Regions from separate parts of the Bounagaea algeriensis genome, predicted to be linked through region 1. Evidence: riboswitches for the same ligand, from Rfam matches in the RefSeq annotation. Region 1 holds a riboswitch; the other holds the start of a gene.
What was found. Region 1 has a riboswitch for glycine ahead of gcvP (aminomethyl-transferring glycine dehydrogenase). Riboswitches for the same ligand answer to the same signal wherever they lie in the genome.
Positions count from the first base shown of each region.

Region 1 (3,381 bases):
GTCAGGTACTCGGAGGTGCGCTCGAGCGGATGCGGCAGGGCGTCCGCCGTCTCGGCGTCCAACCGGTCGAGCTCGTCGAGACCGGTGGTGAGCCCGAACGCGGCGCACACGCTGCGCAGGTCCTGGCGGGTCGTCTTCTCGTCGCAGGCGATGCCCACGTGGTCGGCATCGGCCTTGCGCAGGTTGACACCTTCCGCGCGTGCGGCGGCCACGACCTCGTCGGCGCGGCCGGGCACGCGGGCCAGCACCGTGTCGAAGAAGGCGTCCTCGACGATCCCGATCCCGCCCTGGCGCAGGCGGGCGGCCAGCACGGACGCCATCCGGTTCACCCGGGCGGCGATGTTCCGCAGGCCCGTCGGTCCGTGGTAAACGGCGTACATGCCCGCCATGACCGCCAGCAGCACCTGCGCGGTGCAGATGTTGCTCGTGGCCTTCTCGCGGCGGATGTGCTGCTCGCGGGTCTGCAACGCCAGCCGGTAGGCCTGGTTGCCGTCCGTGTCGACGCTGACGCCGACCAGGCGCCCCGGCAACTGCCGCTCCAAGCCCTTGCGCACGGCCATGTACCCGGCGTGCGGGCCGCCGAACCCGAGCGGCACGCCGAAGCGCTGGGTGTTGCCGACGACGACGTCGGCGCCGATCTCGCCGGGAGCGCGCAGCAGCGTCAGTGCCAGCAGGTCGGCGGCGACCACGGCCATCGCCCCGCGCCGGTGGATCTCCGCGATGACGTCCTGCTGGTCCCGCACGGCGCCGGAAGCGCCCGGGTAGGCCAACAACGCGCCGAAGAACTCGCCGTCCGGCAGCCCGCTCGCGCCCTGCGACAGGTCGGCGACATCCAGCTCGATGCCGAGCGGTTCCGCACGGGTGCGCAGGATTTCCACGGTCTGCGGCAGCGTGTCGGCATCGACGACGAACCGCGGCGACTTGGCCTTGCCGCCACGCCGCACGAGGGTCATGCCCTCGGCGGCCGCGGTGGACTCGTCCAGCATGGAGGCGTTGGAGACCGGCACCCCGGTCAGGTCCGAGACCATCGTCTGGAAGTTCAGCAGGGCTTCCAGCCGTCCCTGCGATATCTCCGGCTGGTAGGCGGTGTAGGCCGTGTACCAGGCGGGGTTCTCCAGCACGTTGCGCAGGATCACCCCGGGGGTGATCGTGTCGTAGTAGCCGAGCCCGATCATCTGGGTGCGCGAGGTGCAGCGCTGCGCGAGACCGCGCAGCTCCTCGAGCGCCTGCGGTTCCGTGGCCGGTTCCGGCAGCTCGAGCTGCAGGTCCTGTTCATGGATTCCGCCGGGCACGGCTTTGTTGGCCAGTTCCTCGAGGGAACCGACCCCCACCACGTCGAGCATCCGGGCGAGTTCCGCCGGCGTCGGTCCGACGTGTCGATCGGCGAACGGGGTCCCGTGCTCCAACGCGGCGAGCGGAATGCGGTCGTGGGTCACGTCGGTCATCGCCCAACCTCAATCTTCGCGGCGAACAAGGGGGCGGCAACACCAGCGTGCTGCCGACTCTCCCCCTCTGTCACTGTCCGCTGCGCGAACGCCTGAGAGCTTCGCCCGGCGCTCCGGCCGGACTTGCACCGTCGGCGGGGTGCGCCGCCGTCGCCGCACCCTCTTTCCAGAGGCATCTCGCCCGCGCGGTCCAGTGGCCTGAGAGGTTGATGGGGAGATTTGCTCCTTCGGCGCCGACTCGATCGCTCGAGCCGAACTCTCCCGCACGGGGTCGGTGATAGTGCGTAGCGTACCCGATCAGGCGCTCGTGCCCGAGGGGCTGTCGGCTGACGCACACCTGCTTGACGTCAAGCTCACCCGGTGCGCCGGTCCCGCCGCCTGCGGGAGAGTTCGTCCTCCTCGACCGGTTCGATCAGCGCGCCATCGGCACGTTCGGCGGGGAACTCGTGGATCGTGCCGGTGATCTCGCGCATCGCCCCGCTGACGGCGATGCCGAAGACGCCCTGCCCGCCCTGCAGCAGGTCGACGACCTCTTCCGGGGACGTGCACTCGTAGACGGTGGTTCCGTCGCTGAACAGCGTGAGCCCCGCCAGGTCGCGCACTCCCCTGCTGCGCAGGTGGTCCACGGCCAGCCGGATGTTGTGCAGCGACACTCCCGTGTCCAGCAGCCGCTTGACCACCTTGAGCACGAGGATGTCCTTGAACGAGTAGAGGCGCTGCGATCCCGAGCCGGTGGCACTGCGGATCGACGGCCCCACCAGCTTCGTCCGCGCCCAGTAGTCCAATTGGCGGTACGTGATGCCCGCGATCTGGCAGGCCGCCGCTCCCCGGTACCCGACGAGCTCGTCGGAGACCGAGTCCGCCGGCAGCGTCTCGCCGGCCCGGTGCGCGGACGGCTCGGCCGCACCGCCCCCGTCGACCGCCGGGGGCGCACCGGTCGCAGCGATCCCAGTGGACGGCGCATCCGGCGACTCGTCCCCTCCCCCTGCGGAACCCCGCTCGGGCGCTTGCTCGACCACGCCTGCCTCCCCTCGTCCGGCACGCTGCCGACGAATCCGGTCCGGTGCGTTCGGCGAATCGGCTCCCGCCCACCATCCTGGTGACCCCGCGACTGCCAGCGAAAACGGCACCGGAGCGATTCGCGCAATTCGACAGTAGGCCCCCGGGTGAGGGCGGTCAACGCGACGCGCGGGCCGCGCCGAAGAAGATCAACAACGGGTGGACGTCCCCGCCCGCCTCGAGTCCTCCCGGCCCGCTCCCCGGCGCGCACGAGGACCCGCCGCGCACGACAGCCCCGGCGCACGACGACCGCGCACGACAACGGGGCCCTCGACCGTGCCGAGGGCCCCGTCGCGCCGCAACCAGTTCCGCGCGGTTCACGTGTCCGCGCCGCGGAAGTCCTCCGGCGAAACCGAATCCAGGAACTCGCGGAACTTCTCCACTTCGTCTTCCTGCTCGTCCGGGATGATCAGACCGGCCTCATCCAGGACCGTCTCATCGGCGTGGATGGAGACCCCGGCGCGCAGGGCCAGAGCCACCGAATCGCTCGGCCGCGCCGACACCCGCACGTCCCCGTCGAAGACGAGTTCGGCGAAGAACGTCCCCTCCTGCAGGTCCGTGATCCGGATCTGCTCGACCTCACGCCCCAGGGCGCCGATCACGTCCTTGAGCAGATCGTGCGTCAGCGGACGCGCCGGCCGCACACCCTGCTGCTCCAGCGCGATGGCGGTCGCCTCCACCGAGCCGATCCAAATCGGCAGGTACCGCTCACCCTCCGTCTCCCGCAGCAACAGGATCGGCTGGTTGGCCGGTAGTTCCACGCGCACGCCGACGACGCGCATCTCGCTGCTCATCGTCACATCGCCTCCTCCAGCGCGCCGAAGCGTGATATCCCGTCGAGGATCGCGCACCGACGCTTCCGACGCTACCCGCGATA
Region 1 is NZ_CM137102.1:1,755,574-1,758,954, reverse strand. It holds gene gcvP (aminomethyl-transferring glycine dehydrogenase) at 1-1,445, opposite strand, end outside; glycine riboswitch at 1,509-1,621, opposite strand; glycine riboswitch at 1,622-1,719, opposite strand; gene ACVGV2_RS07925 (MerR family transcriptional regulator) at 1,799-2,314, opposite strand; gene ACVGV2_RS07920 (bifunctional nuclease family protein) at 2,822-3,298, opposite strand.

Region 2 (3,381 bases), 1.5 Mb from region 1:
GCGCCGAAGGTCTGGCGGTTGTTGGCGTAGTCGGCGGCCATCTCGACGAGCCGTTCGCAGGCACCGAGCGCGTGCGCGGGCAGCATGTAGCGGCCGCGGCCGATCCACTGCATGGCCAGCGAAAAGCCCTGGCCGATCTCGCCGAGCACGTTCTCCTCGGGAACGCGCACGTCGTCGAACACCAGCGAGGCGGGTTGACGCTCCCACTCGCCCATGATGTCGATGGGTTCCGAGGTCCAACCCATGTCGCGGTCGACGAGGAAGCAGGTCACCCCGCCGTCGGCGCCCTTGGACTTGTCGGTGACGGCGAAGACCATGGCGAAGTCGGCGTCGATGCCGCCGGTGATGAAGGTCTTCTCGCCGTTGATCACCCACTCGTCGCCGTCCTTGCGGGCGGTGGTGCGGATGTTCTTCGCGTCGGACCCGGCGCCGGGCTCGGTGATGGCGAAGCAGGACTTCCGGGTGCCTTCGATGGTGGGCAGCAGGTAGCGCCGCTTCTGCTCCTCGTTGCCGTGGTAGAGGATGTTGTCCGCGTCGCCGCCGAACTGGAACGGCACGAACGTCCGTCCCAGCTCGATCTGGATCAGCGCCGTCAGCACGGCCGGCAGGTCCATCCCGCCGTACTCCTCGGGGGTCTGCACGCCCCAGAACCCCGCCTCGCGCGCCTTGTTCTGGAGGTCGGCCTGCTCCTGCTTGGTCAGTCCCCGCGCACCGGCGCGTTCCCGGTCCAGCACTTGCTGCTCCAGCGGCATGAGCTCGCGCTGGACGAAACGGCGCACCCAGTCGCGCACGTCGCGCTCGGTGTCGGACAACGAGAAGTCGACCATTGACCTGCCCTTCCGTGTGACGTACTAACTAACAACGTTAGTTTTATGGCAGCCTAGAGTCCCTCGAACCGCCCTCGCAAGAGGCGTTCCCCCAGGCCAGCAACGTGGAGAAACCGTGCCCCGTCCGAGCCGTCCCCTCCTGACGACCGAACGCATCGCCCGGGTCGGCCTCGAGATCATCGACGCCGAAGGGCTCGAGGCGCTGTCCATGCGCCGCCTGGCCGAACGCCTCGACGTCCGCGCGGCGTCGCTGTACAACCACGTGCCGAACAAGGACGACCTGCTGCACACGATCTCCGACGAGGTCATGACCCAGGTCGACGTCTCCGACTTCGAGACCGACTGGCCCACCGGCCTGCGCACGTGGGCGCGGTCCTACCGCGCCGCCCTGCGCGCCCACCCCAACCTCGTGCCGTTCCTGGCCTCCGGCCCGGCCCACCGGGAGAACGCGTTGCGCCGCGCCGACCGGGTGCACGGCGGGCTCGTGCGGGCCGGCTGGCCGCAGCGGTACGCGACGATGATCGGCGCGTCGACGAAGTACCTCGTCGTCGGCTCGGCCATGGCCTCGTTCGCCGAGGGCTTCCCCGCCGACGCGAGCATCTACGACGAGCGATTCCCGCACCTCGACCGCGCCCACCTGCTGCCGCAGCACACAGAGATCGACGCGGACAGCTTCGAGCTCGCCCTCGGGGCCCTCATCGACGGGCTGCGTGAGGTCTACCGCACCCTCGCCGCGACGACGCCCGAGGACGCGGTGTCGGCACCGCAGCACCCGCGCCGACCTCCGCGCGCAACCGAGTGAGATCAGCCTCGCGTTGTGGTTGACTGCCCGCGGGGTCCTCCGTAGCGTCACGCTCTGTCCAGAGAACAACCTGCCCGGGGGGCAACCTGTCCAGGCAACGCCCGGGCAGCTGGTCCACAACCGAACACCGCGCCGTTGACTCCGTGCGGGAGAGCTCCCGGCCCGTCGGGACGCCGAAGGAGCAAGCACTCCCCAGCAAACTCTCAGGCACCACCTACCGCACGGCACGAGGCGCAACGGGAGGAAAGCAGGAGCGGACCGCTTCTCGCCCACGGTGCAAGCCGTCGACGACGGTGAAACTCTCAGGCCCATGACTCCAGGGGAGACCGCCCGACGTGCGTACGACCGCGCAGGTGGCGAACGCAGCGGTCCGATTACGCTGGCAGGATCCGATTGCGCAGTTTCGGACCCGCGACCGCCGACCGGCGCCGCCCCCAGGAGGAGTCCAGACACGATGACGTCACCGAGGCAGACGCCCCTGCACCGGATCCACGAGGAGCTGGGCGCGACGTTCACCGACTTCGCCGGCTGGCAGATGCCGGTCCGGTACTCCGGCGACACCGCCGAGCACAACGCGGTGCGGGGCAGCGCCGGGCTGTTCGACCTCTCGCACATGGGCGAGCTCCACATCCGCGGGCCGCAGGCCGCGGAGGCCTTGGACTACGCCCTGCTGGCCCACGCCTCGGCGATCACGCCCGGCCGCGCGCGCTACACGATGATCTGCAACCACGACGGCGGCGTGCTCGACGACATCATCGTCTACCGGCTGCGCGAGGACGAGTACCTCGTCGTCGCCAACGCCGCCAACGCCGGCACCGTCTCCGCGGCACTGGCCGAGCGCACCTCCGGGTTCGAGGCCGAATTCCACGACTACTCGCACCGCTACGCGCTCATCGCGCTGCAGGGGCCGAACGCGGCTGCGATCCTCGCCCCGCTGACCGAAACCGACCTGTCGACCGTCAAGTACTTCGCCGGGTACTACGCCACCGTGGCGGGCTGCGAGATCATGCTCGCCCGCACCGGATACACCGGCGAGGACGGTTTCGAACTGTTCACCGCGCCGGAGGACGCCGAGTCGATCTGGCAGGCGCTCACCGAGGCCGGCGCGGGCTACGACCTCAAGCCCGCCGGACTGTCCTGCCGGGACACGTTGCGGCTGGAAGCGGGTATGCCGTTGTACGGCAATGAGCTCAGCGTCGAGTTGACGCCGTACCACGCCAATCTCGGCCGGGTGGTCAAACTCGACAAACCCGATGACTTCGTGGGCAAGGCCGCGCTGGCGAAGGTCGCCAAAGGCCCCACCGACCGGACGTTGGTGGGCCTGAGCACCGACCAGCGGCGCGCGCCGCGACACGGGTACTCCGTGCTCGACCCCGAAGGCAACGAGATCGGCGAGGTCACCAGCGGTGCGCCCTCCCCCACATTGGGGCACCCGATCGCGATGGCCTACGTGGACCGCGCGCACAGCCAACCGGGCACCGCGCTGAACGTGGACGCGCGCGGCAAGTCGCTGCCGGTGGAGGTGGTGGAACTGCCGTTCTACCGCCGCGGCAACTAACAACAGCGCCGTTCGACCAGAGGTCCGCAGGGCCGTCGCAGACAGAAATCAGGAGGCAACACCAAATGTCCACACCGGACCTGTTCAACGACCAGCTTGCTGCGGTGGATCCGGAGGTGGCCGCAGCGGTCGGTTCCGAGCTGGGGCGGCAGCAGAACACGTTGGAGATGATCGCCTCGGAGAACTTCGCATCG
Region 2 is NZ_CM137102.1:3,289,178-3,292,558, forward strand. It holds gene ACVGV2_RS14980 (acyl-CoA dehydrogenase family protein) at 1-827, opposite strand, end outside; gene ACVGV2_RS14985 (TetR/AcrR family transcriptional regulator) at 943-1,629, shown strand; glycine riboswitch at 1,766-1,859, shown strand; glycine riboswitch at 1,860-1,956, shown strand; gene gcvT (glycine cleavage system aminomethyltransferase GcvT) at 2,084-3,187, shown strand; gene glyA (serine hydroxymethyltransferase) at 3,253-3,381, shown strand, end outside.
Region 2: another riboswitch for glycine. It lies ahead of gcvT (glycine cleavage system aminomethyltransferase GcvT); the one in region 1 lies ahead of gcvP (aminomethyl-transferring glycine dehydrogenase).